3 regions of the Mesorhizobium sp. B2-1-3 genome follow, and region 3 is predicted to be linked to each of the others. Evidence: predicted binding sites of a transcription regulator. Region 3 holds the regulator's gene; each other region holds the start of a gene.
What was found. Region 3 encodes LexA, which represses DNA repair genes until DNA is damaged. Its sites were predicted from a motif close to TGTTCNNNNTGTGTTCNG; they were not measured.
Positions count from the first base shown of each region.

Region 1 (10,621 bases), on a different contig from region 3:
TCGGCCGCAGGAGAAGGCGTTCCGAATCCTCCGGCGAAATGCCCTGGTAGATCAGGCTGATATACATCATCGGGATCGGAACGTCGGGTTCCGCTTCCTTGGGCGTCGACTGATAGGCGACCCAGCCCGCCGCCAGCAGGAACAGCAGGGCGGATATTGTGAGGCGGGCGTTGTGGATTGCGAGTCTGACGATATCCATGACTTGATGCCTGCTGTTTCTTCGGAAGCGGCGAACTGGCGGGAGGCGCCGGAGATCCCGACGCCGGGCTTTGCGCTACTGCGTACCGGCGGTGGCTTCGCCGATCAGCTTGTTGATGGTCGCCTGGTCGGCCTCGACGGGCTTGACGATATCGCCTTCCTTCACCAGTTCCTGGCCGGCGACAATGATGCGCGCATCTTTCGGAATTCCGCCGAGCACGAGACCGTTCGGCGTGTCGTCCACCAGGTCGATCGGGTAGAAGGCCACCTTGTCGTCGCTGCCGACGGCGCGGATGCCGAGATCACCCTTGTCACCCAGCGTCACCACCGAACGCGGCAGCAGAACCGCATCGGTCGGCTCGGCGCTGAGCGTGATCTCGGCCGTCATACCGGCGGGGATGCTGCCATCCGCATTGGGGATCGCCACTTCGACACGGAAGGTGCGGGTCTGGGAGGAGGCGTCGCGGCTGATATACCGCACGGTGCCGGTGACCTTCTGGTCGTTGACCAGGCGCACATTGGCCTCTTCGCCGATCTTGATGTAGCGCAGGTCGCGTTCGCTGATTTCGCCGCGGGCGATCACCGGATCGAGCTTGAGGATGGTCGCCACCTCGCCGCCTTGCATGACCGAGCTGCCGAGTTCCACCGGCACCCTGTCGATGACGCCGTCGAACGGCGCCTTGACCTCGTTGCGGTCGAGCTCGGCCTGCGCGGTCTCCAGCATTGATTGCGCCGAGGTCAAATTCGAGCGCGCCGTGTCGAGCTGCAGCTTCGGCAGATTGCCGGTCTTGGCCAGCCGTTCGGCGGCGTCGAGCTCGGCCCTGCGTTGCGCCAGCAACTGCTTGGCGTTGTCGACATTCGAGATTTTCTCTTCGGCCGCCAGCATCAGAACCAGATCGCCCGTCTTGACGTGCTGGCCTTGGCTGACCGGCAGTTTGTCGATGACACCGGCGACGCGCGTTGCCAGCACCGCCCGCTTGTCGGCCTCGGTCAACCCCGAAATGCGGATAGCGCGCGCATAGGTCTTGCGCGGCGGCGTCACCACCGCGACGGTGCGCGGCGCGGCTTTCGGCTCGGCTTGCGCCGTGTTCGGCTTGCCGGCCTCCGGCGTCTTGGCCTTTTCGGCCTCTGCCGCCCTCTGGGCGTCGGCGGCGGCACTGCCAACGGATGAAAACTCGCCCGTCGCCATCCAGGCGGCGAAACCGATGAGCACAACAATGGCAGCAAGCTTGTGAAACCTGATTTTCGGCATCGTCGTTTTTTCCACTGCGGGGTTTGGCCGGGACTGCGTCCTCCTCGAGGAGCGCGTCGCCGATATGGGTGCGCGCCAGGCCGTGTTCAAATTGCCGTGATCGGCGAAGCGCGCTTCTACATCAAGTTTGCAACGCAATATAGTCGGAAAGTTGCAGCAGCATTGCGAAGCTGGACAGAGTATAGCCGTCGCGAAGCATTTTTTTGCCCAAATAGGGTGCGGCTTTAGCGGGGCTCGTTGGCGACCGATGATCGGCCGTTGAAGGCCCGGTGCCGCCGGGCCTGCGTCTGCTCTCGGAGGCACGACGCCGGCGCGAGGCGATTTTCAACCCCACGCGGGTTTCGAGCACGATGATAACCTCGGCCTGACGGACCATCCCGGCGTGCGACATTTCACGCAACACACTGGAATTGCTTGAAGAACGGACCGTTCAACTCTGATCCAGAGCGTCGTTCCCTGGTCAAGCCGGATGCTCCAGGAGCGAGGACGGGTCGCCTCGATGCGTCTGCTCCATTGCGTTCCGCCGTCTAGGCTTGAGACATGATATAGCCTCGAACAAAACGCCTGCTGGTGCTGTTCGTGGCAGTATTCCTCGCCCGCCAGTCACCGTTCCGGATACGGTCGAGGGATGGCGCCCAACAGCGGCGCCCGCACGACACTGGCAGCAGGCGTCAGCATGATGATGCGCGCCTCACACGCGATGGTTGTTGCTGGCGCCGGAAGGAACTTGCTGGCACCGCGCGGCAGATCACGCCCGTGTGACGGATGCGGGTTCAGGCCCGGCGACGCTCCGCTTCGGGGTTCTTGCGCGCGGCCAGGAATTCCTTCACCCGTCGGCCAGGTGCCGGACCCCGCACCGGCTTGAAGCCGTCGTCGAGCTCGCCGGAGAGGTCGAGCGTCGGCCGCTTGCCGACGGCATCGTAGTTCTCCTCCAGCCAGTCGCTGGCGGCGGTGCGGCCAAGATCGCGCAGATAGGCCAGGAATGCCCATTCGGCATTGACCTTCGATGATGCCGACAGGTCCTTGAAGGCCTCATCGGCGTCGATGCGGTGCATGCGGATGTCCCGGTACTCGCCCCGCGGCAGGCGGCCGGCGGCGATCAGTTCCTTGACGAAGGCGATCGAACGGAATTCGCGCAGCAGCCCGGCGTTGAAGGTGATCTCGTCGATGCGGTTCTGGATCTCATTGGCGCTTTTGGGCGTTCCCTCGCGCACGACCGGATTGATCTGCACCAAAAGCACGTCCTCGGTGGCAGCCGTCTTGAAGAACGGATAGAGCGCCGGATTGCCGCCATAACCGCCATCCCAATAGGGCACGCCCTTGATCTCGACGGCGCGGAACAGTTGCGGCAGGCAGGCCGAGGCCATCACTGTGTCGAGGTCGATCTCGCCATCGGAAAACACCCGCAACTGCCCTGTCTCGACATTGGTGGCCGAGATGAACAGTTCCATCGACTTGCAGGCGCGTACATTGTCGAAATCGATCCCCTGCGCGACCACGTCGCGCAGCGGATTGAGGCCGAGCGGGTTGGCGACATAGGGCGAGAACACGCGCGACATGGTGTCGAAGAAGACATAACCCGGCGTGTTCTCGATCGACCAATTGCCCCAGGCGACGTCCCACGGCATGCGCTGCACCGGGCTGAACCGGCCCTTCGCCGCCACCGCATGCCAGAAGTCGTCGAGCTTCTTGCGCGCGCCTTCGACGCCGCCGCGAACGAAGCCGTCGGCCAGCGCCACCGCGTTCATCGCGCCCGCGCTTGTGCCGGACACCGCTGCGATCTCCAGCCGGCCATCCTCCAGAAGCCGGTCGAGCACGCCCCAGGAAAAAGCCCCGTGGGAACCGCCGCCCTGAAGCGCGATGTTGATCTTCTTTACTTCCTCCGCCTTGCCGTTCTTCGTCATGCGTTCCTGTCGATCCCGGTGCCTGACTTATTGCGTGCCCGGGAATCGGGACGTCAGCGTCACGGCAGACCTATGTTGCAGTGCAGCATATAAGGACGCACCAAGGCAAGAACACGAGCACGGTCGCGTGATGGCATGAAATTTCGATCATGCGGAAACGCCCTCCGCCTTGTGGCGGAGGGCGCGGTGTATCTTCCAAACAGGTTTGATGCTCAGGCGACGAGGTCCGGCATCGGTCCGACATAGCGCGACAGCGGCCGGATCAGCCGTCCCGTCGTCTGCTGCTCGCGCGCATGCGCGACCCAACCGGCGACGCGCCCGGCCGCGAAGACATTGCTGAAGGGCTTGGCTGGGAAAACCCGCCGCTTCCAGCACCAACGCGGTGTAGAACTCGACATTGGTCTGCAGCGAGCGCTGCGGCTTGGCAATCCGAAGCACATCGAGCGCAGCCTGTTCGACTGTCTCGGCGAAGGCCAGCCGGCGACCGGTCTCGCCCTCCCCGCCGAGTTGCCGCACCACCGCCTTCAGCACATCGGCGCGCGGATCGCGCACGCGGTAGATGCGGTGGCCGAAGCCCATGATGCGTTCACCACGCGCGATCTCGCCGCGCAGCCAGCCGGCGGTGTCGCCATGCGCCTGGATGGCGTCGAGCATCTCGATGACAGGGCCGGGCGCGCCGCCATGCAGTGGGCCCTTGAGCGCCCCGAGGCCAGCCAGCACCGACGATGTCAGCCCGGCCTGCGTCGAGGCGACGATGCGCGTGGCGAAGGTCGAGGCATTGAGGCCGTGGTCGCAGACGGTCACGAGGTAAGTGTCGAGTGCCCTTGCCAGAGCCGGCGTCGGCACGGAACCGTCGAGCATCCTCAGCATATCGGCGGCATGATCGGCCCTCCCATCCGGCGCGACCGGCTGCTCGCCGCGCCGCAGGCGCAACAGCGCCGGCGTCAGCACGGCGGGCGCCGCGATCAGCCCAAGCGCGTCCGTCAGCGTCTCGCCGTCAGGCAGCAACGCCATGCCGGCACGCATGGCGCTATAGACGTCGAGCGGCGCCAGCAGGGGCAGGCAAGACAAGAGCCGGTCGAACACCTCGACGCGCGCCTGGCCCAGTCTCGCGGCCAGTTCCGCGTCTCCGGGAAGGTCGTAGAAGAAGCCGTCGAGAAGCAGGCGAACGACCTGCGGATAGTTCCATCGCCCGGCCAGTTCCGGCAGGGAGTACCCCCGGATCGTCAAGCGGCCGCCCAGCCCATCCACGTCGGACAGCACCGTTTCCGCCGCCACCACATCATCGAGCCCGTTCGCCATGGCTTTGTCTCCTTGAGCTTTTCCGACACTAAGGATAAGGATGGGCAACACGCGCATCAATCTTGATCAACATAATCAATATGGGACCGACATGTCCGAATGGCTGCCGCGGGACGAGGCGCTGGAACGGCTCAAGGTGCGGCCGCAGACGCTCTACGCCTATGTCAGTCGCGGGCGCATCGGCATGCGCCCGGACAGTGCCGATCCACGCCGCAGCCAATATCGCGCCGACGATATCGCGGCCCTGATGATGCGAAGAGAGCGCGGACGCAGCCCATCGGCCATCGCCGAAAGCGCCATCGCCTGGGGCGAACCCTCGCTCGTCACCTCGATCTCGACCGTTTCGCACGGCCACCTTGTCTATCGGGGCCGCGACGCCGTTGCGCTGTCCGAACATGCCACGCTCGAAGAGACCGCCGCCGTGCTGTGGGCCCTGCCTGAGCCGGTGGGTTTCGAGGCTCCGGCCTCGGATCAATCCCAACAACTCGGCCGAGCCCCGGCCTTCATGCAACTTGCCATGCTCGCCGGCCAGGGGCGGCCTTCACTAGGGCGCGGCGCCGCCTCGCTGTGCGCCGACGCCGCGCGCGCGATCGGCGTGCTGGCCGGCGCTCTTGGCGCCTCGGCGGGATCAGATCCGGTGCACATGCGGTTGGCGCGAGGCTGGTCGGTGGATGAAGGCGGGGCGCAGGCTATCCGGCGCGCCCTTGTGCTGCTTGCCGATCACGAACTCAACGCATCGACCTTCGCGGCGCGCGTCGCGGCCTCGACCGGAGCCTCGCCCGCCGCCTGCCTGCTCGCGGGTCTGGCGACACTTTCCGGTCCGCGGCACGGTGGCGCCGGCGAGGCGGTGATGCAACTCGCGGACGATGCGGCGCGGCACGGCGCCGATGCGGCGATCCGGCGCTGGCTCGGCCATGACAGGCCTTTGCCAGCGTTCGGCCATCCGCTCTATCCCGAAGGCGATCCCCGCGCCACGGCGCTTTTGGCGGCCATCGACAACACCGACAGAACATTGCGATCGCTGGAAATCGCCGCCATTGCCGCGACCGGCGCCCGCCCGAACGTCGACTTTGCCCTGGCCGTTCTGACGCGCAGCCTCGACCTGCCGCGCGATGCGCCGTTCCAGCTGTTCGCGCTTGGGCGCAGCGTTGGCTGGGCCGCCCACATGGTCGAACAGGCAATGAGCGGCGGCAGCATCAGGCCGCGCGGTCGCTATGAGGGATTATTGCCGTAGGATCGGAAGAAAAGCGCTGCGCGCTCACGACATGGTGTCGAGCTTGCGCTGCATGGCCGCGATCTGGTCCTTCAACTGCTGCAGATCGTCGGGTTTTTCCGGCGTTTCCTTCCTGGCCGGTTCGGCGGGGGCCGCCGCAGGTGCCGAGCCTGCCGGCGGGAAAGGCGTGAACAGCCGCATGGCATTCTGGAACATTTCCATGTTGCGGCGCGTCTGCTCCTCCAGCGCCTTGATCGGCGTGGCCATCTTCATCATGTCGAGTGGTGACTTGCCGATGGCGCCCTTCATCTGCTCGCGGAAGCGCTCCTGTTCCTTGGAGAAGGCGATCATCGACTGTTCGAGGAAGCTCGGCACGATCATCTGCATCTGGTCGCCGTAGAAGGCGATCAACTGGCGCAGGAACGGGATCGGCAGCATGTTCTGCCCGTCCTTGTTCTCCAATTCGAAGATGATCTGGGTCAGAACCGGATGCGTGATGTCGTCGCCGGTCTTGGCGTCCTGCACCGTGAACTCTTCGCCCTTCTTGACCATTTCGGCCAGGTCCTCGAGCGTCACATAGGTGCTGGTGCCGGTGTTGTAGAGCCGGCGATTGGCATATTTCTTGATGACGATCGGATCGTCTTTCGCAGCCATCTGCATCCTCCCCGGACACCGGCGCGCCTGAGTAAGCCGCCGGTAACGATTGCGCCCGTTCAAAGGATATGCGCAAAAGCGTCACAATTCCAAGCAGTTTGTGCAGTGCGGGATTAATTATCGCTGCATGGCCGGTGAAATATGCTGCGCAGCAGCGGACAGTTTGATGTCGCGGCCATGCGCAGCTTGCTTGCGACGCATGGGTGCCCTGCCGATTTCCGGTTTGACTCGGGGTTGGGAAAGGGCAAGAAAAGTCTTCAATGACAGAACATCAGCTTGAAGTTTGGAGAACAGAATGCCCGCTTCCAATGCCATCGTCGTCGCCAGCGCGGCACGCACACCGGTCGGTTCCTTCAACGGCGCTTTCGCCGCCACCCCGGCTCACGAGCTTGGCGCCGTCGTCGTAAGGGAATTGTTGTCGCGCGCCGCCGTCGAGGCGGCCGAGGTCGACGAGGTCATTCTTGGCCAGGTGCTGACCGCGGCCCAAGGGCAGAACCCTGCCCGCCAGGCTTCGATCCTCGCCGGGCTGCCCAGGGAGACCACCGCCTGGGGCCTCAACCAGGTGTGCGGCTCGGGCCTGCGCGCCATCGCGCTCGGCATGCAGCAGATCGCCACCGGCGATGCCAAGGTGGTTGTCGCCGGCGGCCAGGAATCGATGTCGATGTCGCCGCACGCCCAGCATCTGCGCGCTGGCGTCAAGATGGGCGACTACAAGATGATCGACACCATGATCAAGGATGGACTGTGGGATGCCTTTAATGGCTATCACATGGGCAACACGGCCGAGAACGTCGCCCGCCAGTTCCAGATCACCCGCGAGGACCAGGACCAGTTCGCGCTGGCCTCGCAGAACAAGGCCGAGGCCGCGCAGAAGGCCGGCCGGTTCAAGAACGAGATCGTCGCCTTCACCATCAAGGGCAAGAAGGGCGATACAATTGTCGACGAGGACGAATACATCCGCCATGGCGCGACGCTGGATGCCATGACCAAACTGAAGCCGGCCTTCGACAAGGACGGCACTGTGACCGCCGCCAATGCCTCCGGCATCAACGACGGCGCCGCCGGCGCGCTTTTGATGAGCGAAGCGGAAGCTGCCAGGCGGGGCATCACCCCGCTGGCGCGCATCGTCTCCTGGGCGACCGCGGGCGTTGACCCGGCGATCATGGGCACCGGTCCGATTCCCGCCTCGCGAAAAGCGCTGGAAAAGGCCGGCTGGTCGGTCGGCGATCTCGACCTGATCGAGGCCAACGAGGCTTTCGCCGCGCAGGCCTGCGCGGTCAACAAGGACATGGGCTGGGATCCCTCGATCGTCAACGTCAATGGTGGCGCCATCGCCATCGGTCATCCGATCGGCGCCTCTGGCGCGCGCATTTTCAACACGCTGGTCCACGAGATGCGCCGAAGAGGTGCCAAGAAGGGTCTCTCCACCCTGTGCATCGGCGGCGGCATGGGCGTCGCCATGTGCGTCGAAGCGCTCTAAAAGAGAAGTGAATGGGGAGTAGCGAATAGGGAAGAACGGCGTCGGCGCAATGGGATATCTGATCCCTACTCGTCATTCGCTACTCCCTGTTCACTCTCCCAACCAAAGGGAGGGAGCGCATGACCAAGGTTGCAATCGTCACGGGCGGATCGCGCGGCATCGGCGCGGCAATATCGATGGCGCTGAAGGAAGCCGGCTATTCGGTTGCCGCCAACTACGCCGGCAATGATGAGGCGGCGAGCAAGTTCACGGCCACAACCGGCATCAAGACCTACAAATGGTCGGTCGCCGACTACGACGCCTGCGCCGCCGGCATCAAGCAGGTCGAGGCCGATCTGGGCCCGGTCGCGGTGCTGGTCAACAATGCCGGCATCACGCGCGACGCCATGTTCCACAAGCTGACGCGTGAGCAGTGGAAGGAGGTCATCGACACCAATCTCTCCGGCGTTTTCAACATGACGCATCCGCTGTGGAGCGGCATGCGCGACCGCAAGTTCGGCCGCGTCATCACCATCTCCTCCATCAATGGCCAGAAGGGCCAGGCCGGCCAGGTCAACTACTCCGCGGCCAAGGCCGGCGACATCGGTTTCTCGAAGGCTCTGGCCCAGGAAGGAGCCCGCGCGGGCATCACCGTCAACATCATCTGCCCAGGCTATATCGCCACCGAAATGGTCCGGGCGATCGATGAGAAGGTGCTCAACGAACGCATCATCCCGCTAATCCCGGTCGGGCGCCTCGGCGAGCCGGAGGAGATCGCGCGCTGCGTCGTCTTCCTCGCCTCCGAGGACGCCGGCTTCATCACGGGATCGACCATCACCGCCAATGGCGGCCAGTACTTTGCCTGAGGTCTCGCCGGGCTGCCGGCTTCCCGGTGCCGATTGAAGGAGGGCTCGTTCGCCATCCGCTTCGGATGTCCGTGACGCCGTCCGATGACGGCTGTCGGCCTGCTGTTCCAATCCGGCACGCAAAGGTTAATGGCGGCAGCGGGTATTGTGCAAAACTGCCTGGATAAGCTGTGCATTGTCGGTGGAAAACCTGTGCGCAACACTACATCTTGTCGTGAACAAACAGGGAAAATCCCGACATCGCCGATTCGTCGCCCTTTCGTTCCATGTTTGGCCGCAATGCTAACGAGAGCAGTTGCAATCGCCTATCAAACTGTTAATTTCTATTAAGAAAGTTCAACAATTTCATAAGCTTGGATGAAGCAAGGCGGGCTGCCACACGGCTTTGCCAGCGAAAGTTAACGGCGGCTCTCGCCTAGCATGAAACGGGCCAATTCCGTGATTCAGCATGTGGTAAGGATCATCAGCCAAAACTCCACATCTAGCCGTGAACAAAACCTGAATCCGGGCGAGTCAGCGATTCGTCGCCGATTCGTTCCAGACTCGTTCCAACCCTTAATCAGCAGCCGAACCGAAGCTCGACGGAGGTGACTTCGAACCGCCAGCGGAACATTCCGCTTTCGCTTCGCGCCTGAAATCCCTATGTGTCGCCTGTCATACGCGCCACCCGAGGCGTGCTCCCGACAATGAGAGGCCAGAAAGCCTTATTTCCGAGCCGATGAACATCCATCCGAAACCCACCGAGCCGCTGATCCTGTCGGGTCGCGACGTGACTGCCGTGCTTGGGCCGACCAACACAGGCAAGACCCATCTCGCCATCGAGCGCATGGTGGCGCATGAAAGCGGCATCATCGGCCTGCCGCTCAGGCTCTTGGCGCGAGAGGTCTATACCCGCGTCTGCGAAAAGGTCGGTGCCCACAAGGTGGCGCTCATCACCGGCGAGGAGAAGATCCAGCCGCCAGGCGCCAGATATTCGGTCTGTACCGTCGAAGCCATGCCGCGCGAGACCGATGCCGCCTTCGTCGCCATCGACGAGGTGCAGCTTGCCGGGGACCTCGAGCGCGGCCACATCTTCACCGACCGCATCCTGCATCTGCGCGGCCGCCAGGAGACGCTGCTGCTCGGCGCCGCCACCATGCACGGCATCTTGCAGCGCCTGTTGAAAGGCGTCTCGGTGGTGACACGACCGCGGCTGTCACATCTGGCCTATGCCGGTTCGAAGAAGCTGACCCGCTTGCCCCGGCGCACAGCGATCGTCGCCTTCTCCGCCGACGAGGTCTATGCCATCGCCGAACTGATCCGCCGCCAGCAGGGCGGTGCGGCCGTCGTGCTTGGCGCGCTCTCGCCCCGCACCCGCAACGCCCAGGTGGCGCTGTTTCAGTCGGGCGACGTCGATTATCTCGTCGCCACCGATGCCATCGGCATGGGCCTTAACCTCGATCTCGACCATGTCGCCTTCGCCCAGAACCGCAAGTTCGACGGCTATCAGTATCGCAACCTGACGGCGGCCGAACTTGGCCAGATCGCCGGGCGCGCCGGCCGGCACCTGCGCGACGGCACCTTCGGCGTCACCGGCCAGGTCGACCCGCTGGACGAGGAATTGGTCAAGAAGATCGAAAGCCACGACTTCGACCCCGTTAAGGTTCTGCAGTGGCGCACAGCGCGTTTCAATTTCGCCAGCCTCGACGCGCTGAAGCGCTCGATCGAGACCAATGCCCCGGTGGAAGGCCTGACCCGTGCGCTGCCGGCAGTCGATGCGCAGGCGCTTGAGCA
Region 1 is NZ_VFWL01000001.1:848,039-858,659, reverse strand. Features, by position in the region: gene FJ973_RS04470 (efflux RND transporter permease subunit) at 1-199, opposite strand, end outside; gene FJ973_RS04465 (efflux RND transporter periplasmic adaptor subunit) at 275-1,450, opposite strand; gene FJ973_RS04460 (hypothetical protein) at 1,572-1,850, opposite strand; gene FJ973_RS04455 (patatin-like phospholipase family protein) at 2,224-3,354, opposite strand; partial or broken gene FJ973_RS04450 (citrate synthase/methylcitrate synthase) at 3,567-4,656, opposite strand; gene FJ973_RS04445 (citrate synthase) at 4,748-5,890, shown strand; gene phaR (polyhydroxyalkanoate synthesis repressor PhaR) at 5,915-6,523, opposite strand; gene FJ973_RS04435 (hypothetical protein) at 6,641-6,838, opposite strand; gene FJ973_RS04430 (acetyl-CoA C-acetyltransferase) at 6,819-8,003, shown strand; gene phbB (acetoacetyl-CoA reductase) at 8,123-8,848, shown strand; gene FJ973_RS04420 (helicase-related protein) at 9,567-10,621, shown strand, end outside.
Region 1: the regulator LexA is predicted to act here: its motif matches at 9,382-9,399, upstream of FJ973_RS04420 (helicase-related protein).

Region 2 (10,621 bases), on a different contig from region 3:
CTTGCCGAGGCGCAGCGCCATCAGGACGATCGCTACCAGCGGCGTCGCGAAGCGCGCCACCGCTCTGGCCGGATCGGCCGCGACGAGCTGGAATATCGACTGCGCTTCGTCGATATGACCGAGCCACATCTGCTGGAGGCGCGGGTCGAGGCCGGCATAGGGGGCAGCCAGGCATTGCGGGAACAGAAACATCACGACAAGGACAAGCACGAACGCCAGCAGGCCGAGCGAGGCCAGGCGACGGCCGTACGTCGCATTGGCGGCGCCCCATGAGGCGATGACCGCAAGGCCGGCGCCGGCAAGCGCGGCAACCACGAACTGCACGGTCGAGAAGGTGTCGCACTGGGTCTGCCCCCATGCCGACGCCGGTATGGTGGTGATGAAAACAAGGGCCGAGACGGCGGTGACGCCCAAGCCAAAATCCCTGGCGATCAGCCTTTCGCCGCCACCGCTGACGAGGAACAGCAGGGCGACGATGGCGCCCAGGGTTCCAGCATAGGGGGCGCTTTCCATGCCGATCGCCAATGCCAGCGTGGCGCACGCGCCGGCAAACAGGGCGGCTGTCCGGTGGCGAGGTGCTTCAAGCAGCAAAGCCAAGCCGGCCAAGGTCAGCATCAGCTGGACATTGTGGTGATCGAGCGCGCCGGGCGAGAAGATTCCGAGATAATACAAGGCCGCTCCGCCGACCACCGCGGCGGGCAGGACCGCGTGCTCGCCGGCGAAAGCGCGCGCGGCGCGCATGATGGAGAACAGCGCGAGCCAGAATTGCAGGAGAGGCCAAAGCACCTGCACGACCTGCTCGCCCAAAGCGGCACTGCCCGTCAGGGCCGACAGGGCAAGCATGCCGAGCGCCAGCGGGGCGTCGAGCAGCCGCGACCAGTGCATGACGAAGCCACCCTCCAGCCCCATCCTGTACTGGTGCAGGTCGAACCAGCCCTGGCCGGCCAGGAGGTCGCGAACCTCCACCAGTTGCAGCAGGCTGTCATTGTCGCCGGCCGGGTTGGCCAGTTGCGGGAATCCGGCATAGAGATCGAGCGCCAGCAGCAGCAAGGCGGCAAGCAACGCAAACGCTATGTCGGACTTCCAGGTGGAAGCGCCGTTGCTGGCTGTGCTCATCCCATCGCCCCTGGCAGGAATGCCGGGCTTTTTCGGCCAATCGACACTCGTAAAGTCGGCCTTAAACCTAGCCTTAACGGCTTCAATAAATAGTAAAACCGCCTGAACGCGCCTGACTTTCGGCGCGAACCGCGCGTGGCGGCGAGGCACCCGGAGAGGAAAATGCCGCAAGAGCTTCGCTACGAACCCGCCATCGCCGTGCTGCTGCCTTGCTACAACGAGGAATTGACGATCGCCGAGGTGGTGCGGCGCTTCCGCGAGACGCTGCCTTTGGCGACGGTCTATGTCTACGACAACAATTCGCGCGACCTGACCGCGCTCAGGGCCCGCGCCGCCGGCGCCATCGTGGTGCGCGAACCGCGCCAGGGCAAGGGCAATGTGGTGCGGCGCATGTTCGCCGACATCGACGCCGACATTTACCTGATGGCCGACGGCGACGGCACCTATGCGCCGGAAGACGCGCCGCAATTGATCAACACGCTTCTGACCGAGCGCTCCGACATGGCGGTGGGCACCCGGCGCGGCGTCACCGACGATGCCGGCAGGACCGGCCATGCCTTCGGCAACCGCGTCTTCAACAGCCTCTATAAAGGGCTGTTCGGCAGCGATTTCACCGACATCTTCTCGGGCTACCGCGTCTTCACCCGGCGCTTCGTCAAGAGCTTCCCGGCCGTCTCCGGCGGCTTCGAGATCGAGACCGAAATGTCGGTGCATGCCTCGCAGCTCAAATTGCCCGTCAGCGAGATCGCGCTCGATTACGGCAAGCGGCCGGACGGCTCGTCGTCGAAGCTTTCGACGTTTCGCGACGGCGCCAGGATCCTTTGGATGTTCGCCATGCTGATGAAGGAAACGCAACCGCTGCGTTTCTTCGGCGCCTTCGCCCTGGTCTTCCTGGCGTCGAGCCTGTTCCTGATGGCGCCGGTGCTGGTCGAATTCGCCGAGACCGGGCTGGTGCCGCGCATGCCGACATGGGTGCTGTCGGTCGGCCTGCTCTTGCTCTCGATGCTGGCTGGTGTGACTGGGGTGATCCTCGATTCGGTGTCGCGCGGCCGCGCCGAACAGAAGCGCATCTTCTACCTGTCGATGCCTTCGGGCCGCATAGAGCGGCGCGAGCGCGCCAGCGAGCCGACTGCCGCGAAGGCCGGCCCAGGCAAGACGCCTCGCGCCGCATGAAGCGGTGAGCCGTCTTATCCGCTTCCTCTTTGCCGGCGGCATCGGCTTCGTCGCCGACGCGGCCGCCCTCTGGCTGCTGCTTGCCGTCACGCCGCTCGGCCCTTTCAGCGCCCGCATGCTGTCCATCGGCTTTGCACTCTGCGTCACCTGGCAGATAAACCGGCATCTGACCTTCTCGCCGTCGAGCCGCGGCTTGGTGCGGGAAGGTGCCCGCTATGGCAGCATCGGCATAGCCACCAGCATCGCCAACTATCTGGTCTACTGCGCCATCCTTGTCGTCCTGCCGACAACCCCGCCATTGGCCGCCCTTGCTTTCGCTTCGCTGGCCGCCATGGCGCTGTCCTTTCTCGGCTATTCCAGGCTGGTCTTCGACCGCTAGAGGCGTGGCCCGATTGGCAGAAGGCGCCGGGACCCTTATATCGCTCTCTCATCGACCGTGCTGGGGACCTGCCATGAAGCTGAAAATCGCCGTCCAGATGGACCACATCTCCACCGTGTCGATCGCCGGAGACACTTCGTTCGCGCTGTCGCTGGAGGCGCAGCGGCGCGGCCATCAGCTCTACCACTACACGCCCGACCGGCTGTCGCTGCGCGACGGCAAGGTGTTCGCCCGCATCGAGGAGATGCAGGTACGCGACGAGAAGGGCAGCCACTATTCGCTGGGGGAGAAGGTGCGAACCGACCTGTCGGAGATGGACGTGATCCTGCTGAGACAGGATCCGCCCTTCGACATGAACTACATCACCACCACGCACATACTGGTGCGCATCCACCCCAGGACGCTGGTGGTCAACGACCCGGCCTGGGTGCGCAACAGCCCGGAAAAGATCTTCGTCACCGAGTTTTCCGACCTGATGCCGGAAACGCTGATCACCAAGGATCCCCAGGAGGTCGCCGCCTTCCGCAAGGAATTCGGCGACATCATCGTCAAGCCGCTCTACGGCAATGGCGGCGCGGGCATCTTCCACCTGCTGGAGGCCGACCGCAACCTCGCCTCGCTGCTCGAAATGTTCGGCCAGTTGTTCCGTGAGCCCTACATCGTGCAGCGCTACCTGAAGGACGTGCGCAAGGGCGACAAGCGCATCATCCTGATCGACGGCGAACCGGTCGGAGCCATCAACCGGGTGCCGGCCGAGCACGATTCCCGCTCCAACATGCATGTCGGCGGCCGCGCCGAGAAGACCGAGCTGACCGAGCGCGAGCGCGAGATCTGCGCCCGCATCGGGCCGGCACTGAGGGAACGCGGCTTCATCCTCGTCGGCATCGACGTCATCGGCGACTACATGACCGAGATCAACGTGACCTCGCCGACCGGCGTGCGCGAAGTCAAACGCTTCGGCGGCGCCGACATCGCCAGCCTGTTCTGGGACGCGGTGGAGGCCAAGCGGAAATAGCCGTTTTCATTTTGTATTAACCATGTTCCGTTTTTGCAACCGGAGACAATCGCGCCGCAACTTAAGCGATTGCGTGTTCCTGTAATGTTCTTGATTTAGCCGAGGAACTGTGATTGTCTCCGGCCCAGGCCCTTCGCGGCCTGATTGCAAAAGGCTTGGGGCAAGCCCAGATCCGGGGGCAAGACATGGTGGCGCGGGTTCGCACGGTTGCTTTCCAGGGCATCGAGGCCGTGCCGGTCGACGTGCAGGTGATGATCGCGCCCGGCAAGGTCAACATGCACATCGTTGGCCTGGCCGACAAAGCGGTGGCCGAAAGCCGCGAACGGGTGCAGGCGGCACTGCATGCTTCCGGCCTGTCGATGCCGTCCAAGAAGGTCACTGTCAACCTAGCGCCCGCCGACCTGCCCAAGGAGGGCAGCCACTACGATTTGCCGATCGCGCTCGGCCTGATGGCGGCGCTTGGCGCCATTCCGGGCGACATGCTGGCCGGCTATGTCGTGCTTGGCGAACTATCGCTCGACGGCACTATCGCCGCCGTCGCCGGCGCCTTGCCGGCCGCGATTGGGGCCAATTCTGAAGGCAAGGGCCTGATCTGCCCCTTCGCCTGCGGCCCGGAAGCCGCCTGGGCCGGCAAGGACTTTGACATACTCGCGCCGCGCAGCCTGATTGCCATCGCCAATCATTTCCGCGGCACGCAGGTGCTGTCCCGGCCGGAGGCCGGCATCCATGCCGCGGCGCGCGACCTGCCCGATCTTGCCGATATCAAGGGCCAGGAAACCGCCAAACGAGCGCTGGAGGTGGCGGCGGCCGGTGGGCACAACCTGCTGATGGTCGGCCCGCCCGGATCGGGAAAATCGATGCTGGCGCAGCGGCTGCCGTCGATCCTACCGCCGCTGGCGCCGAAGGAACTGCTCGAAGTGTCGATGATCGCCTCCGTCGCCGGCGAGCTCGGCGAAGGCAAGCTGACCGACCGGCGGCCGTTCCGCGCGCCGCACCATTCGGCCTCGATGGCGGCGATGGTCGGCGGCGGCATCCGGGCGCGGCCGGGCGAAGTGTCGCTTGCGCACCACGGCGTGCTGTTCCTCGACGAATTTCCCGAATTCACGCCGCAGACGCTCGATGCGCTCCGCCAGCCGCTCGAGACCGGTGACTGCATGATCGCGCGCGCCAACCACCGCGTCACCTATCCGGCGCGCATCCAGCTTGTGGCGGCGATGAACCCGTGCCGCTGCGGCATGGCCGGCGAGCCCGGCTATCGCTGCCTGCGCGGCGAACGCTGCCGCACCGACTACCAGGCGCGCATCTCGGGACCGCTGCTCGACCGCATCGACCTCAGGATCGAGGTGCCGGCGGTCTCGGCCAGCGACCTGATCCGGCCCGACCGGGCGGAGAAGAGCGCCGACGTGGCGCTGCGCGTGGCGCGTGCCCGCACCCTCCAGCGCGAGCGCTTCGAACGGCTCGGCGTCACCAGCGCCACCACAAACGCGCATTGCGCGCCGGCGGTCATCGAGGAGATCGCCATGCCCGACGCATCGGGCCTGTCGCTGCTCAAGGACGCCAGCGAAAAGCTCGGCTTCTCGGCGCGGGCCTATCACCGCGTGCTGAAGGTGGCGAGAACACTGGCCGATCTCGACGCCAGCGAGACCGTCGGCCGCATTCACTTGGCCGAAGCGATCTCCTACCGGATGAGTTCGGAGCGGGTGGCACAGGCGGCGTAGCGCGCTCTCGCTCGAGAGGAGGGGAACGGAACGCCGGCGGCTCCAAATCTCCGGTTCAGGCCGCTCCCTTCGCCTTCAGTTCCAATCTCCGCGCGTGCAGCACCGGCTCGGTGTAGCCGTTGGGCTGGATGCGGCCCTTGAAGACGAGGTCGCAGGCGGCCTGGAAGGCGACGGAGCCGTCGAAATCGGCGGCCATCGGCTGGTAAAGCGGGTCGCCTTGGTTCTGCTGGTCGACGATATCAGCCATGCGCCTCATCGTTTCCATCACCTGGTCGGCCGTGCAGACGCCATGGTGCAGCCAGTTGGCGATGTGCTGCGAGGAGATGCGCAGCGTGGCGCGGTCCTCCATCAGGCCGACATCGTTGATATCTGGCACTTTCGAGCAGCCGACGCCCTGGTCGATCCAGCGCACGACATAGCCCAGAATGCCTTGCGCATTGTTGTCGAGTTCCGCCTGGATGTCGGCCGGAGACCAGTTGGGCCGCACCGCGACCGGCACCGACAGGATGTCGTCGAGCTTGGCCTTCGGCCGGCTCTTCAGCGCCGCCTGGACGGCGTGGACATCGACCTTGTGATAGTGGGTGGCGTGCAGCGTCGCCGCGGTCGGCGAAGGCACCCAGGCGGTGTTGGCGCCGGCCCTGGGGTGGGCGATCTTCTCGGTGAGCATCGCCGCCATCAAATCGGGCATCGCCCACATGCCCTTGCCGATCTGGGCATGGCCGGCAAGCCCGCATTCCAGCCCGGTGTCGACATTCCAGGCCTCGTAGGCGGAAATCCAGGCGGCCTGCTTCATGTCGCCCTTGCGGATCATCGGGCCGGCTTCCATCGAGGTGTGGATCTCGTCGCCGGTGCGGTCGAGGAAGCCGGTGTTGATGAACACGACGCGCTCTTTGGCGGCGCGGATCGCCTCCTTGAGGTTGACGGTGGTGCGCCGCTCCTCGTCCATGATGCCCATCTTGATGGTATTCTGGTCCATACCGAGCAGGGCCTCGACGCGATCGAAGATCTCGACGGCGAAGGCGACTTCCTCGGGCCCATGCATCTTGGGTTTCACGACATACATCGAGCCCGCGCGGGAATTGGCGCGGCGGCCGTTCGGCCCGACATCGTGCAGCGCGATCAGCGCGGTCATCGCCGTGTCCATGATGCCTTCCGGCACCTCGTTGCCGTCGCGGTCCGTTATCGCCGGATTGGTCATGAGGTGGCCGACATTCCTGACCAGCATCAGCGAGCGGCCGGGCAGCGTCACCGTGCCACCATTGGGCGAGGTATAGGACCGATCGGGGTTGAGCTTGCGGACAAAGGTCCGGCCGCCCTTGGTGATCTCTTCGGCCAGGTCGCCCTTCATCAGGCCGAGCCAGTTGCGGTACACGACGACCTTGTCCTGCGCATCCACCGCCGCGACCGAATCCTCGCAGTCCTGGATGGTGGTCAGCGCCGATTCCAGGATGATGTCGGCGATGCCGGCCGGATCGGTGCGGCCGATCTGGTTGTCGCGGTCGATCAATATCTCGATATGCAGGCCGTTGCTGACCAGCAGCACGGCTTGCGGGTTGGCGGCATCGCCGCGATAGGCGACGAACTGCCTGACATCGGCAAGGGTGGTCGAGCCGGCGCCGGCGCTGAGCCGCAGCGCGCCATTGGCCAGCGAAAGGCCGTTGACGCCGGCCCATTTGCCCGATGTGAGCGGCACCGACTGGTCGAGAAAGTCCTTGGCCCAGGCGACGACTTTCGCACCACGCGCGGGGTTGAAGCCGTTGCCCTTCCCGGCGCCGTCTGTCTCGGGAATCGCGTCGGTGCCGTAAAGCGCATCATAGAGCGAGCCCCAGCGCGCATTGGCGGCGTTGAGCGCATAGCGCGCATTCATCACCGGCACCACAAGCTGCGGCCCGGCGACGACGGCGATCTCGGGATCGACCTTTTCGGTCGTCACCGAGAAGACCGGGCCTTCGGGGACGAGATAGCCGATCTCCTTCAGGAAGGTTTTGTAGGCTTCCATGTCGACCGGCGCGCCATTGGCGCGATACCAGTCATCGAGCTTTTCCTGGATAGCGTCGCGCTTTGCCAGCAGTGCCCGGTTCTTCGGCGCGAGGTCGTGGACGATGGCCGAAAAGCCGTTCCAGAATTTGTCCGGGTCGATGCCGGTGCCCGGAGCGGCCTCGTTGACAACGAAGTCATGAAGTTCGCGGGCGATCCGCAATCCGGCGATTTCGACGCGATCGGTCATCAGGCTACTCCAGATGAAAGGCTTTCGCGGGCCTTTGGCATGTTGGGAGTGCAGGGTCAATTCAGCTTAGGGTGAAGGCAAGGCAGGTAGGCGCGGTTTTTAGGCTTGGTGCCGGCGGCGACGCTGCCAATCTCCCCCCAAGTGGGGGAGATGCCCGGCAGGGCAGAGGGGGGCGCGAAGGAATGCCGACCTCGGCAAGTTTCGGTATTTCGTGCAGTCGGTCGACGTCGAGTATGAGCGGGCGCTGCTCCGAGACGCTGGCGGGACAGCGCCCCCCTCTGGCCTGCCGGCCATCTCCCCCACAAGGGGGGAGATTACACCCTCCATCACACCGCGATCCGTGGCCTGCCCGAAGCCACCGCCACCACATGCGCCTCGATGAACATACGCTGGGCTTCGACGGTGGAGACGCGGAATTCGGTCGCGACGTCGATCTCGGCGCTGTCGGTGCCGGCATCCCTGGCGCGCTCCGCGACGATGGCGCGCACATCGGCCTCGGCGGCCGCGATCGCCGCCGCCTCGTCGAGGAAATCGCGCACGGTTTCGCCCGAGGCAAGACGGAACAGACCTTCCTTGGGCTGGCTGACGCGCGCCTCCGCCGATACCCGGACCTGGCCGACAACGGCGCCGAGCGCGTTGGCGACATCGGTGTCATCAGGCACCACGCAGTCATTGCCGACCAATGGCGGGAGTCCGGCATAGTGCAGCGGCGCCGAGGCGCCGAGGCCGATCACCGGCCGGTCGAGGGCGACGCTCAGGCGCGCAATGCCGGGATGCGCGTCGACGGCGCGCTGCACCAGCGCATGCGCAACGGTGGCCGCGCCGTCGAGCCCGTCCTCGGCGAAGGCGGTTTGAAGGATATATTCGGCCGACCAGCGCGTCAGCGCCGCCAGCACGCGCTCCGAAATCGCCTCGGGAGAGGCCGCGATCGCCTGGCCGCGGCCGTCGCGCTTGCGGGCAAACAGCTCTGCGCCGAGGCGGGCGGCCGCGGCATCCCAGTTCGCCTGCTTGCCAAGCACATGCGCCGCATCCGACGGCGTGAAACCTGAAATGTGCACCAGCCCGCGCGACACCAGGCGGTTCAGGGTAGCGCTCTGGGCATTCGAGGTCAAAAGCCTGTCGAGGGGCAAGGGCATTGCGCCGATCGCTTCATAGAGCCTTGCTTCCGGAGCCGTCAGCCCGGCGGCAAGACGGTCGGGCACGCCGGTGCGCACCGCGAAACGGCCGTCCATGCGGCCGGTGTTCGGCGCGCGCAGCTGGCGCTCGAGTTCCGCCAGAACGGCCTCGCGATGCACCATGCCGGCCAGCGCCAGTGGCACCAGCCGGCGCGGTCCAAGCAGGAGCCTGGGGTTGAGAGCGCCGTCTTCCAACGCTACTTCGGAATCGCCGCCGAGGCCGAAGGTGCGCATGGCGACGGCCTCGACCATGGTGCGGAAGCCGCCGACGGTGGCGCCTTCCGGATCGAGCCGCGGCCGTCCCTTGTCGAGCACCGCAACGTCGGTGGTGGTGCCGCCGATGTCGGAAACCACCGCGTTTTCCAATCCGGTCATGTGGTGCGCGCCGACCAGGCTGGCGGCCGGGCCGGAGAGAATGGTCTCGATCGGCCGCTGGCGGGCGAACGCCGCCGACACCAGCGCACCGTCGCCGCGCACCACCATCAGGGGCGCGGCGATGCCGCGCGCCTCGAGAAAGCCTTCGGTCGCCGCCACCAGCCGGTCGATCATCGAGATCAGCCGGGCGTTGAGCAGCGTCGTCAGCGCCCGGCGCGGGCCGCCGAGCTTGGCCGACAATTCATGGCTCGCGGTGACCGGCAGGCCGGTTTTCTCCCGGATCAGCTCGCGGGCGGCGATCTCGTGCGCCGGGTTGCGGGTGGCGAAATAGGCGCAGACGGCAAAGCCCGAGACCGAGCCGCCGAGTCCGGGCAGCGCCGCCTCGAGCCCGGACAGGTCGAGCTTGGCGGTATTGCCGTGCACATCATGACCGCCAGGGCAGAACACGACCGGATCGGTGCCCAATGCCGCCTTCAGCCCATCGCGGGCAAGGTCCGCCTCGGAAAAGCCGATCATCACCAGCGCGACGCGGCCGCCCTGGCCCTCGACCAGCGCGTTGGTGGCAAGCGTCGTCGACATGGAGACAAGCTTGATGGCGGCCGGATCGGTGACCGCTTTTTCCAGAACCGCGTCGACGGCGCCGGAAATGCCGACGGCGAGATCGTGCCTGGTGGTCAGAGCCTTGGCCTTGGCCAGCACCTTTCCCTTGTTCGGCCCGCTCTGCGGGCCTTCGGTTTCGGACCACAGCACGGCATCGGTATAGGTGCCGCCGGTGTCGATGCCGAGGAAAAGAGGTTTTGGCTTGGTCTTGGTGGTCATTTTTTAGCAGGTCCGGACGAGCAGATTTCTCTGACCCAGCCCTTAGCCGATACGGACGGGCTGATAAAGCAGCGAGCGCTGGGCCACGGGAAGAGTTCGATCTCCCCCCTCGTGGGGGAGATGGCCGGCAGGCCAGAGGGGGGCGCTGTCCCGCCTACCTTCTGCGGTTACGGCCCCTCCAGCGGATTGGTCGACGACGCATCTGCAAGCCCGACCGTATTCACAATGCGCTGGCAGACGTTGTCGATGTTGCGGACGACATCGTCATTCCAGAAGCGCAGGACGTTTGCGCGATACGTTGGAGACAATAGGGTATGAGGCATTGTGATGCTCGGTGCCCGGTGGCTATTGCGGTTCGCGCTCTACGGCGCCCCCCTCTGTCCTGCCGGACATCTCCCCCACGAGGGGGGAGATTGGCAGCTTCAATGGCAGGGTCAACCTACCCCACGAACCCAACCTTTTTATGCGACCCATCGCAATACGGCTTGTTCGCCGAATGGCCGCAGCGGCACAGGAAGGCGCGTTGCGTTCGGTCGACCGTGTGGCCGGTGCCGGTGACGATTTCCATATTGCCTTCGAGCTTGAGCGGCCCGTCTTTCGTCGGCGTAACCTTGAGTGGCCCGT
Region 2 is NZ_VFWL01000001.1:305,437-316,057, forward strand. Features, by position in the region: gene FJ973_RS01575 (GtrA family protein) at 1-1,116, opposite strand, end outside; gene FJ973_RS01580 (glycosyltransferase) at 1,279-2,289, shown strand; gene FJ973_RS01585 (GtrA family protein) at 2,294-2,668, shown strand; gene gshB (glutathione synthase) at 2,742-3,683, shown strand; gene FJ973_RS01595 (YifB family Mg chelatase-like AAA ATPase) at 3,869-5,401, shown strand; gene FJ973_RS01600 (malate synthase G) at 5,457-7,628, opposite strand; gene FJ973_RS01610 (hydantoinase/oxoprolinase family protein) at 7,955-9,997, opposite strand; gene FJ973_RS01615 (DUF559 domain-containing protein) at 10,165-10,320, opposite strand; gene FJ973_RS01620 (CDGSH iron-sulfur domain-containing protein) at 10,437-10,621, opposite strand, start outside.
Region 2: the regulator LexA is predicted to act here: its motif matches at 3,758-3,775, upstream of FJ973_RS01595 (YifB family Mg chelatase-like AAA ATPase).

Region 3 (10,621 bases):
GCGCGCGCTGCTCACCGGCAAGGCAGCGGCCGAGGCCGTCTGACGATGACGGCCGCCCTCACCCATCTCGGCCCGCAGGGCCAGGCCAACATGGTCGATGTTGGCGGCAAGGACGAAACGACGCGCACCGCTGTCGCCGAGGGTTTCGTCTCGATGCGGCCCGAGACGCTGAAGATGATCCTGGCCGGCAATGCCAAGAAAGGCGATGTGCTGGGCACCGCGCGCATAGCCGGCATCATGGCAGCGAAGAAGACGCATGAGCTGATCCCGCTCTGCCATCCGCTGCTCTTGACCAAGGTCTCCGTCGACATTGAGCCCGATCCTGCCCTGCCCGGACTGAAGATCATTGCGCTGGCGCGCGTCACCGGCAAGACCGGCGTCGAGATGGAAGCGCTCACCGCGGCTTCGGTTGCCTGCCTGACCATTTACGACATGGCCAAGGCGGTCGACCGTGCCATGGTCATCACCGGCATCCGGTTGGTCGAAAAGACCGGCGGCAAGTCGGGCGACTACAAAGCCGCTGGCGAAGATGGGGCGGTCGCCTGATGGCGCTGCTTCCGGTCGCAGCAGCGCTCGAACGCCTGCTGGAGGGTGCTGCGCCGCTTGCGAGCGAAAGCGTTTCGCTCCTCGAGGCCGTGGATCGCGTTCTCGCGGAACCGGTGGTGGCGTTGCGCACCCAACCGCCCTTCAACGCCTCTGCCATGGACGGATACGCGGTCCGCGCTGTCGATGCCGCGTCCGTGCCGTCCCGGCTTTCGGTGATGGGCGTGGCGGCGGCCGGGCGCGGCTTTGACGGCGCCGTCGGCAAGGCGCAGGCCGTGCGCATCTTCACCGGTGCTCCGCTGCCGCAAGGCGCAGACACCATCGTCATCCAGGAAAACGTTCGTGACCTCGGCGGCGGCAGCATCGAGGTGGTCGAACCGACGGCCGAGGGGCGCAACATCCGCCGCTTCGGGCTCGATTTCTCCGAGGGCGACATCCTGCTGGAAAAAGGCCGCGTGCTCGATCCGGCAGCACTGTCGCTTGTCGCCTCGGCCAACCATCCCCGGGTGGGCGTCGTAAAGCGGCCGCTGGTTGCCATCATCGCCACCGGCGACGAGCTGCTGCCGCCCGGCAGCGAACTCGGCCCCGACCAGATCATTTCGTCAAACGCCTATGGCGTCGCCGCCGCCGCGCAATCGGTCGGCGCGCATGCGCTTGATCTCGGCATTGCCGCTGATCGCGAGGAAGCCATCGCGGCGCTGGTCAGGAAAGCGGTCGCGGCCGGCGCTGATGTCATCGTCACGCTTGGCGGCGCCTCGGTCGGCGACCACGATCTGATCCATGACGTGCTGACCGGCGAAGGCATGACGCTCGGTTTCTGGAAGATCGCCATGCGTCCCGGCAAGCCGCTGATGTTCGGCCGCCTCGGCGACATCAGGTGCATCGGCCTGCCCGGCAATCCGGTGGCGAGCCTCGTCTGCTCGCAACTGTTCCTGAAACCGCTCCTGGCACGCCTCGGCGGCCGCGATTTCCGGCAAGATATTCGTCAGGCAAGGCTGGGCGCCGCCATGCAGGCCAATGATCTGCGCCAGGACTATGTGCGGGCGGTGGTCAGGCAAGAGGCCGGCATGCTGGTGGCAACCCCTTTCAGCATCCAGGATTCCTCGATGCTGAGGATACTGGCCGACGCCAACGGACTGATCGTGCGCGAACCGTCTGCGTCCGCCGCGGCTGTAGGAAATGCCTGCAGCGTTATAATGCTGAGGTGAAGTTTCGCCGTTTTTCTACTCCGCAAGCAAAGTTCGTGTCAGCGGATGGACCGGATCAGCCAGGCCTTCGACAATGTCGTAATGATGTCGGTCCGGCTCGACCACCGCGCTCGTGACGGCACCAAGCCCTGTCCAGATATTGGCCAGCAAGGCGTTCTGGCGCAAGAACTCGGACCGCTCGCCGCCTCCGGCCCAGCACGTGACGCGAGCGCCATCCATGGGCCGCAGCAGCGCCGGGCTTTCCGTCAGCGCCTCGGCTTCATCGATTTTCAGCGCCGCGTTCATGCCGGTGCGCATAAGCGGACGCAGGTCATGCAGGCCCGAAATCGAAACAACGTGGCGTACGCGCCTTGCCACGCCGGCCGCCAGGGGCGTTGATGTCGTCGCCATGCGGCTGGCGAGATGGCCGCCGGCCGAATGCCCGGTCAGCATAAGCGGTCCCCCGACCATCGCCGCCGCCTTGCCGATCGCCGCGCCGATCTCGTGGGAGATGCCGGCGATGCGTATGGCGGGGCAGAGCGTATAGGACGGCATCGCCACGGCAAAGCCGCTGTCAACCGAGCCCTTGGCGAGATGCGACCAGCTATCCTTGTCGGACTCCAGCCAGTAGCCGCCATGGATGAACACGACGAGCCCCTTGGGTGCCCCGGCGGGAAGGAAGAGATCGAGCCGGTTGCGCGGCCTGTCGCCATAGGCGATGTCGAGCTGAGTCCTGCCCTTTGCCGCAAGCGCATCGCGAAATGCCTGCGCCGGTTCGACCCATGCGGCTGGCCAGCGATCGCTGCCGGCGATGTTGGCGCCGTTGGCGTAGGCATTGTCCCAATCGGCAATGCGATGTTCGAGCATCGGCACCCTCCCCCGGACGGCATCGTTTCAGCCGATAGCAATGGCGATCGACAGCGGCAACGTCAATGCTCCGGGGGCAAAACATTTTAGGCTTGAAACAAATTTCGACTGGTGCGATCCTGTGCTTTGTTCAGCGATGGGCGTGAGGCAGACAGGGGCAGCCGAAAATGCTTGGGCCATCAGCGCATATCGACACGTTCACGCGCGATAACCTGCCGCCGCCGGATCAATGGCCGGACTTCCTGCTCGACGGCTTCGACTATCCCGAACGGCTCAATGCCGGCGTCGAACTGACCGACAGGCTGGTCGAGAAAGGGTTGGGCGACCACACCGCGCTGATCGGCAACGGCCGCCGCCGCACCTACAAGGAATTATCCGACTGGACGAACAGGCTGGCGCATGCGCTGGTCGAGAATTACGGCGTCAAGCCAGGCAATCGGGTGCTGATCCGCTCGGCCAACAACCCCGCAATGGTGGCCTGCTGGCTGGCCGCCACCAAGGTCGGCGCCGTCGTGGTCAACACGATGCCGATGCTGCGCGCCGGCGAACTCGCCAAGATCGTCGACAAGGCCGAAATCACCGCAGCGCTGTGCGACACCAGGCTGATGGACGAGATGACCGCCTGCGCCAAGGACAGCGCGTTCCTCAAGCAGGTCATCGGCTTCGACGGCACCGCCAACCACGACGCCGAACTCGATCGCACCGCCCTCGACAAGCCCGTGACGTTTACCGCGGTGCAGACCGGGCGTGACGACGTCGCCCTGCTCGGCTTCACCTCAGGCACGACAGGCGTGCCGAAGGCGACGATGCATTTTCACCGCGACCTCCTGATCATCGCCGACGCCTACGCCCGCGAGATCCTGCAGGTGACGCCTGACGACATCTTCGTCGGCTCGCCGCCCCTGGCCTTCACCTTTGGCCTTGGCGGGCTCGCCATCTTCCCGCTGCGTTTCGGCGCCGCGGCGACGCTGCTGGAACAGGCAACGCCGCCCAACATGGTCCACATCATCGAAACCTACAAAGCGACGATCTCCTTCACCGCGCCCACCGCCTATCGCGCAATGCTCAAGGCCATGGACGAAGGGGCCGATTTATCGTCGCTGCGCGTCGCCGTTTCGGCCGGCGAAACCTTGCCGGCGCCGGTGTTCGAGGAATGGACTGAGAAAACCGGAAAGCCGATCCTTGACGGCATCGGCGCCACGGAAATGCTGCATATTTTCATCTCCAACCGCTTCGATGACATGAAGCCTGCCTCCACCGGCAAGGCCGTTGGCGGCTATCAGGCGCGCGTCGTCGACGACGAAATGCGCGAAGTGCCGCGCGGCACCGCGGGCAGGCTCGCGGTGCGGGGACCGACCGGCTGCCGCTACATGGCCGATGCCAGGCAGAGCGACTATGTCCGCGACGGGTGGAACCTCACCGGCGACACGTTCTGGCAGGACGAGGACGGTTTTTTCCACTTCGCAGCGCGCTCCGACGACATGATCGTCAGTGCCGGCTACAACATCGCCGGCCCAGAGGTCGAAGCGGCGCTGCTGGCGCATGCCGATGTCGCCGAATGCGCGGTGGTCGGCGCCGAGGATGCCGAGCGCGGCCAGATCGTCGAGGCTCATGTGGTGCTCGTGCAAGGCGTGGCGCCAGACGCAATGACCGTCAAGCGTCTGCAGGATCACGTCAAGGCCACGATCGCGCCCTACAAATATCCGCGCTCGGTAAAATTCATCGCCGCTTTGCCCAAGACGCAGACCGGCAAGATCCAGCGCTTCCGGCTGCGCGCGGAGAAGATCAATTGAGCAAGCCCTACGACCCGTCCGCCGAGGGCGCGGAAATGTCGTTCAAGGAGCGCATGTCCTACAGCGACTATCTGCATCTGGAAAAGGTGCTCGAGGCGCAGGAGCCGCTTTCGTCAGCCCATGACGAGATGCTGTTCATCATCCAGCACCAGACATCGGAACTCTGGATGAAGCTCGCGCTGCACGAAATCGGCGCCGCAATCCGCTCCATCCGCGCCGACCGTCTCGAACCGAGCTTCAAGATGCTTTCGCGCGTCGCCCGCATCTTCGAGCAGCTCAACAATGCCTGGGACGTGCTGCGCACGATGACGCCCAGCGAATACACCGAGTTCCGCGACGCGCTTGGCCAGTCCTCGGGCTTCCAGTCGTGGCAGTACCGTGCCATCGAGTTCATGGCCGGCAACCGCAATCTCGCAATGCTCGGACCGCACAAGCACCGGCCGGACCTCAGCGAGAAACTGGAGGCGATCCTGGCGCAACCGTCGCTCTACGACGAGGCGCTGCTGCTGCTCGCCCGTAACGGCTTCGACATCGGTGCCGACGCAAGGCGTACGGACTGGCGCGAAACGCGGACCGAGAACGAAGAGGTCCTTGTCGCCTGGCAGATCATCTACCGCGACCCGCAGCGCTACTGGATGTTCTACGAACTCGCCGAGAAGCTGGTCGATTTCGAGGATTATTTCCGCCGTTGGCGCTTCAACCACGTCACCACGGTCGAGCGCATCATCGGTATGAAGCGCGGCACCGGCGGCACATCGGGCGCGTCCTACCTGAAGAAGATGCTGGAGGTGGAGTTGTTCCCGGAGCTGTGGAAGGTCCGCACCCGGCTCTGACGTAGCTTTGCCGACTGCATATCGTTATCCCGAACCCACTGCGCTTTTCTGAGCGACAGGCTCTTAAGTCACCGCCGCCTTGACGGCGAAACGCGCCTCCTGCCACGCGTCCGTGCGCAAAATGTCTTCCAGCACCTCGACAGCCTGCCAGACATCGACATAGCCGACATAAAGCGGCGTAAAGCCGAAGCGAATCGTGGATGGCGCGCGGAAATCGCCGATCACGCCGCGCTCGATCAAGGCCCGCATCACCTGATAGCCATGCGGGTGGAGGAACGAAACCTGGCTGCCGCGCTCATTGCCATCGCGCGGGCTTTCGAGTTCGAGGCCGTAGGCGCCGCATTTTGCCTCGACCAGTTGGATGAACAGATCGGTCAACGCCATGCTCTTCCTGCGCACCTCTGCCATGTCGACGTCGTTCCAGACATCGAGCGCCCCTTTGAGCGCGCGCATCGACAGCACAGGCTGCGTGCCGCAGAGAAACCGGCGGATGCCTGTGCCGACAGCAAAACCCTGTTCGAAGGCGAATGGCCGCGCATGGCCCCACCAGCCGCTGAGCGGCTGGCGGACATCGCCATGGTGGCGCTCGGCCGCGTAGATGAAGGCCGGGGCACCCGGGCCGCCATTGAGATATTTGTAGGTGCAGCCAACGGCGAAATCGGCATTCGAACGGTCGAGCTCGACGGGCAAGGCGCCGGCGGTATGGCAGAGATCCCAGACAATCAGCGCGCCGGCATCATGTGCCGTCCGCGTCAGCGCGGCCACGTCGCGCAACTGCCCGGATTTGTAGTTGACGTGGTTGACCAGGATGACCGCGACCCGCTCGTCGATCAGTTCTTCTATGGTCGGCGCATCGACACCCTCGAGCCGCAGCACCGTGCCCGGCCGCGTCGAGGCAACGCCTTCGGCCATATAGAGATCGGTCGGAAAGCTGTCCCCCTCGGCGACGATGACTGACCTGTCCGGCCGCATCCCGAGTGCCGCATGCAGCACCTTGTAGATGTTGATCGAGGTGGTATCGCAGACCACCGTCTGGCCGGCGGCGGCCCCGATCAGGCGCCCGAGTTGGTCGCCGAGTTCGACCGGCATGTCGAACCAGCCGGCGGTGTTCCAGGCGCGGATGAGATCCTGCGCCCACTCCTGCGTGGCGGCCTTCTGCAGCTCGCCGAACACGGCGGGCGAAGCGGCGCCCAGCGAATTGCCGTCGAGATAGATCACCCCCTGGGGCAAGGTGAAGCGGTCACGCATGGCACGCAGCGGATCCGCGGTGTCCATTGCCTCGATCGCTGCGAGATCGGGAATTTTGCTCATGGTCGCGATGTTCCTCGGTGAGAAGAGCGCCCTGGAAACGGGCCGGCTGTTTTGCCGCCCGGGCAAGGGCTGGCCGCATAGACGCGCAAGAACAGGGTGAACGCCCGGTTCGATCTTTGCTCGATTTCCGCCCGAGGCAGTTCCTCGAGCACCCCAACGATCCGGCGAACCTGGAGATCGCCGATCAAAAGACTGATGTAGATGTCGGCGGCTTCGGCAGGATCGTCACAGGCGATCAGGCCGGCCCGACTTGCGGTTCGAAGCAGGTCGCCAACAAGCGGCATTATGGTATTGCGGCCGAATTGCGCGATCGATTGGCCAAGCGTGCCTGTATCGTTGACGTCGCCGGCCGCGGCGCGATTGAGCGCCACCGCCTTGTCGCCCGTCACGAGGGTCAGCAGGACTGGCCCGAGCAAGTTCAGGGTTTCGAGCGGATCGCGCGCCTGGTGAAGGGCGTCCTCCAGCAGCTTCCTTGCCTCTCCCGCATTGGCTTCGATCAAGGATCGAAACAGGGTCTGCTTGTTGCCGTACCAGTTGTAGAGGGTTTCGTTCGAGGCCGATGCCCGCTTGGCGATAGCAAGCAGGGAGGCGCTCTTGTAGCCGGTTTCCCGGAGCACCGCATAGGCGGCCTCCTCTATCCGTTCGCGTCGCGCGGCCTGCTTCGGCGTGATCATTGGTGTTCCTCTTCGAAAACCGTACATTATTATACGGTTTCGTCAAGCGAACGGGAAGCAAGGAGCGAGCGAACGCAGCCCATAGCGACCAGTGGTGGTGCCTCGTCGTTTTCCGGCAGGAAGTTGGCATTTTGGTTTCGTTTCGTTCACGAGCCGCAGGGGTTTTAATCCGCCCAAACGCACCCCGCACCTGCCGGTCACCCAGCTTGCAGGCTTGTGCCAAGAGTGGAGACCGGTCGGGCCACAGGCCATTAACCAAAATAGTTTCAAAGGGCCCGGGAGCGCATTGACGACGGACCGCGCTGGCAGGATGCTGGCTGCGGGAGGGCATTTCGTTTCCGTCGCCTTAACAAATTCATTAAACTTTAAATGGTTGCGGAACACAACTGGAACAGATAGTGTTTGTTCTGGGTTTGTTTTCTGATTCTGGTTCCAGACCCTTCGTGCAATGCCTTTGGGGGCCGCCATGCTCACGCGCAAGCAACATGAACTCTTGATGTTCATCCATGAACGGCTGAAGGAAAGCGGCATTCCGCCGTCCTTCGACGAGATGAAGGAAGCGCTGGACCTCGCCTCCAAGTCGGGAATTCATCGGCTGATCACGGCGTTGGAGGAGCGCGGCTTCATTCGCCGCCTGCCCAACCGGGCGCGCGCGCTGGAGGTGCTGCGCCTGCCGGACTCGATCGCGCCGGGTCTTAACGCGGCAAAGAAGTTCTCCCCGAGCGTCATCCAGGGCAGCCTCGGACAGGGCAGCAGCCCTAGCCGGCAGATCAAGCCGGCGACGTCTTCGCGTCTGCCCGCTGCCGGCAATGACGACGATGCGGTTTCAGCGGTGTCGATCCCGGTCATGGGTCGCATCGCAGCGGGTGTGCCGATCGACGCCATCCAGCATCAGACGCATTCCATTTCAGTGCCGCCTGACATGATCATGGGCGGCGAACACTATGCGCTGGAGGTCAAGGGCGATTCGATGATCGAGGCCGGCATTTTCGACGGCGACACGGTCATCATCCGCAATGCCGACACCGCAAGTCCCGGCGAGATCATCGTGGCCCTGGTGGACGAGGAGGAAGCAACGCTGAAGCGCTTCCGCCGAAAGGGTGCTTCGATTGCGCTCGAGGCTGCCAATCCGGCCTATGAAACACGTATTTTCGGACCGGACAGGGTCAAGGTGCAAGGCAAGCTGGTCGGCCTGATCAGGCGCTACTGAGCGGGGTCGGCGGTGGGCTTTTCGGGTTTACGGTAAGGCGGCAGTCCCCTTGCCTCGCGTGAGAATTTCCGCTGTTCGTGCCAAGGCCGATATGGCCCGTCGACGGCAAAGCTGACCCGTGCCGGTGCCGTCGCCGATTGCTGGTCGAAGAAGACGGCGGCACTTCCCTTACGAGCGAGCTGCCGCTTGGTGATGACGAGAACCAGCGGATTGTGGCAGGGATCGTAGCCCGCGGGGTCGTTGATGACGATCAGATCCGCATAGGAGCAGGCCCTCCAGGCGTCCTTGCGATCCTCCACCTGCGCGATGATCGCCCCCGAGGGATGCCGGGCCATGCACAGGCCTGTGAAGCAATAGAAAGGCGCTCCCGCCGGAAGTTGCGCGGAATCGAAGATGTCGAACTGTCGGTCTCCGCTGTCGAACAGTTCCGGCGCAACGATGGTTTCGGACTTCAGCGCGCGTTTCCAATTATCGACGGTGAATTCGTTCGGGCGCGCCCGGTTGATCGCGAGCTCACCGCCGCCGATCGGCAGTGCCACCAGGCGGGCATCCTCCGAAATCAGCACGTCCGGCGTGCGCGTGTCCGAGACGGTCAACAGGCCGGCGAGCGCGAAGGGAAGTGCCGCCAGCCGCAGCCATGTCGTGGCCATCGTCGCGATGACCAGGGCGATCGCCACCAGAAGGACGGATTGCTGCGAAATCAACCCGACCGCGTCGACCGGCGAGCGTTGCGAGATCCATCCTGATATGGCGATCATCGCGGTCAGTCCCTTGCCCATCAGATAAAGGGATGGTCCATCGAACCCGAACGGCATCAGCAGCGCACTGGCAACCGCAAGGAACATCACGACCGAAACGATCGGCATGACGGCAAGATTGGCGAACAGGCTGAGCGGCGACACGCGCTGGAAATGCCAGATGGCGAAAAGCGCCGTGGCGCTTCCCGCGATAATCGAGGTCATCGCCAGCCCACCTGTCGCCAGCAGCAATTTTCGCGTCAGGAGGCCAGGCAAGGTCCGTTGCGGCGGCGGGGTCCGCGCTTTGTCGGCTTTGCGATCCGACCAGCCGGCATAGGCGCCGACCAGGGCCGCGGTGGCGGCGAACGACATCTGGAAGCTCGGCCCTACCACCTCGTGCGGCGACACCACGATGACGGCGATCGCCGAAATAGCCAGATTGCGCATGGTGAGTGCCGCCCGATCGAACAGAACGGCGATCAGCATCACCGCCAGCGTGATGAAGCTGCGTTCGGCGGCGACAACGACGCCCGAAATGACGAGGTAGGCGGCGATCGAGAAAAGTGCCGCCGCGGCCGCGTATTTCTTGACCGGCCGGCGGGAGGAAAAATTCGGGAACAGCGCGAAGCCGCCACGCAGCAGACCCATGACCGTGCCGGCGACCAGCGCCATGTGCAGCCCGGAAATTGAGATGATGTGGTAGATGCCGGTGCGTCGCATCGCTTCATTGATCTCGTCGGGAATCCCGGCGCGCACACCCACGATCAGCGCCGCGGCGATCTCGCCCTCGGCACCGCCGATGCTGCCCCTGATATGGTCGGCAATGCTTTCGCGAGCACTCTCGATGGCGGCTGAAAGGGCGGCCCACAGCGGCCTGTCATCGGCTGAGACGATTTTGGGGTTGCCGAGAAAGAAGCCGCTGGCGCCTATGCCGGCGAAGTAGCTGTCGAAGGAAAAGTCGTAGCTGTCCGGCCGCACCGGTCCGGTCGGCGGCAACAGCCTGGCATAGCCGGTCACGAGCGAACCGGCCGTCACTTCAGCCGGCACCTTGCGTGCCGAAAGGCGAACGCGCTCGGGCGCGTAGCGTAGTTTCGGCCGCGCGGTCGATGTCACATCGATGGTCAGCCGGATGCGGCCGGTCTCCATCTGGTCGACCGAAACGACGCGGCCGGTGATTTGCGTGGAGATCTCCGAGCCCAGCATCCGCGTTCCCGCCCGCCACGTCTCGACTTTGCCGGCGAGCATGCCGAGCGCGCACAACAGCGCCGCCATGAAGCACAGATGCGTTTTCGGCCATGAGCGTGAAACGAGCGCGCACAGCGACATCAGGATCGCGACCGCGACAGGCTTGGCAAAGCCCGGCTCCGCCGCCAACGAAAAATACGCAATCGATCCGCATGCCAGGAACACCGGGACGAGCAGGAAGCCTATGCCCCGATCGAGTTCGAGCTCGGACGCTCTGGCCA
Region 3 is NZ_VFWL01000011.1:19,616-30,236, reverse strand. Features, by position in the region: gene trpC (indole-3-glycerol phosphate synthase TrpC) at 1-43, shown strand, start outside; gene moaC (cyclic pyranopterin monophosphate synthase MoaC) at 46-546, shown strand; gene glp (gephyrin-like molybdotransferase Glp) at 546-1,751, shown strand; gene FJ973_RS18850 (alpha/beta hydrolase) at 1,767-2,597, opposite strand; gene FJ973_RS18845 (AMP-binding protein) at 2,765-4,390, shown strand; gene kynA (tryptophan 2,3-dioxygenase) at 4,387-5,223, shown strand; gene kynU (kynureninase) at 5,287-6,534, opposite strand; gene FJ973_RS18830 (TetR/AcrR family transcriptional regulator C-terminal domain-containing protein) at 6,531-7,208, opposite strand; gene lexA (transcriptional repressor LexA) at 7,675-8,418, shown strand; gene FJ973_RS18820 (ComEC/Rec2 family competence protein) at 8,412-10,621, opposite strand, start outside.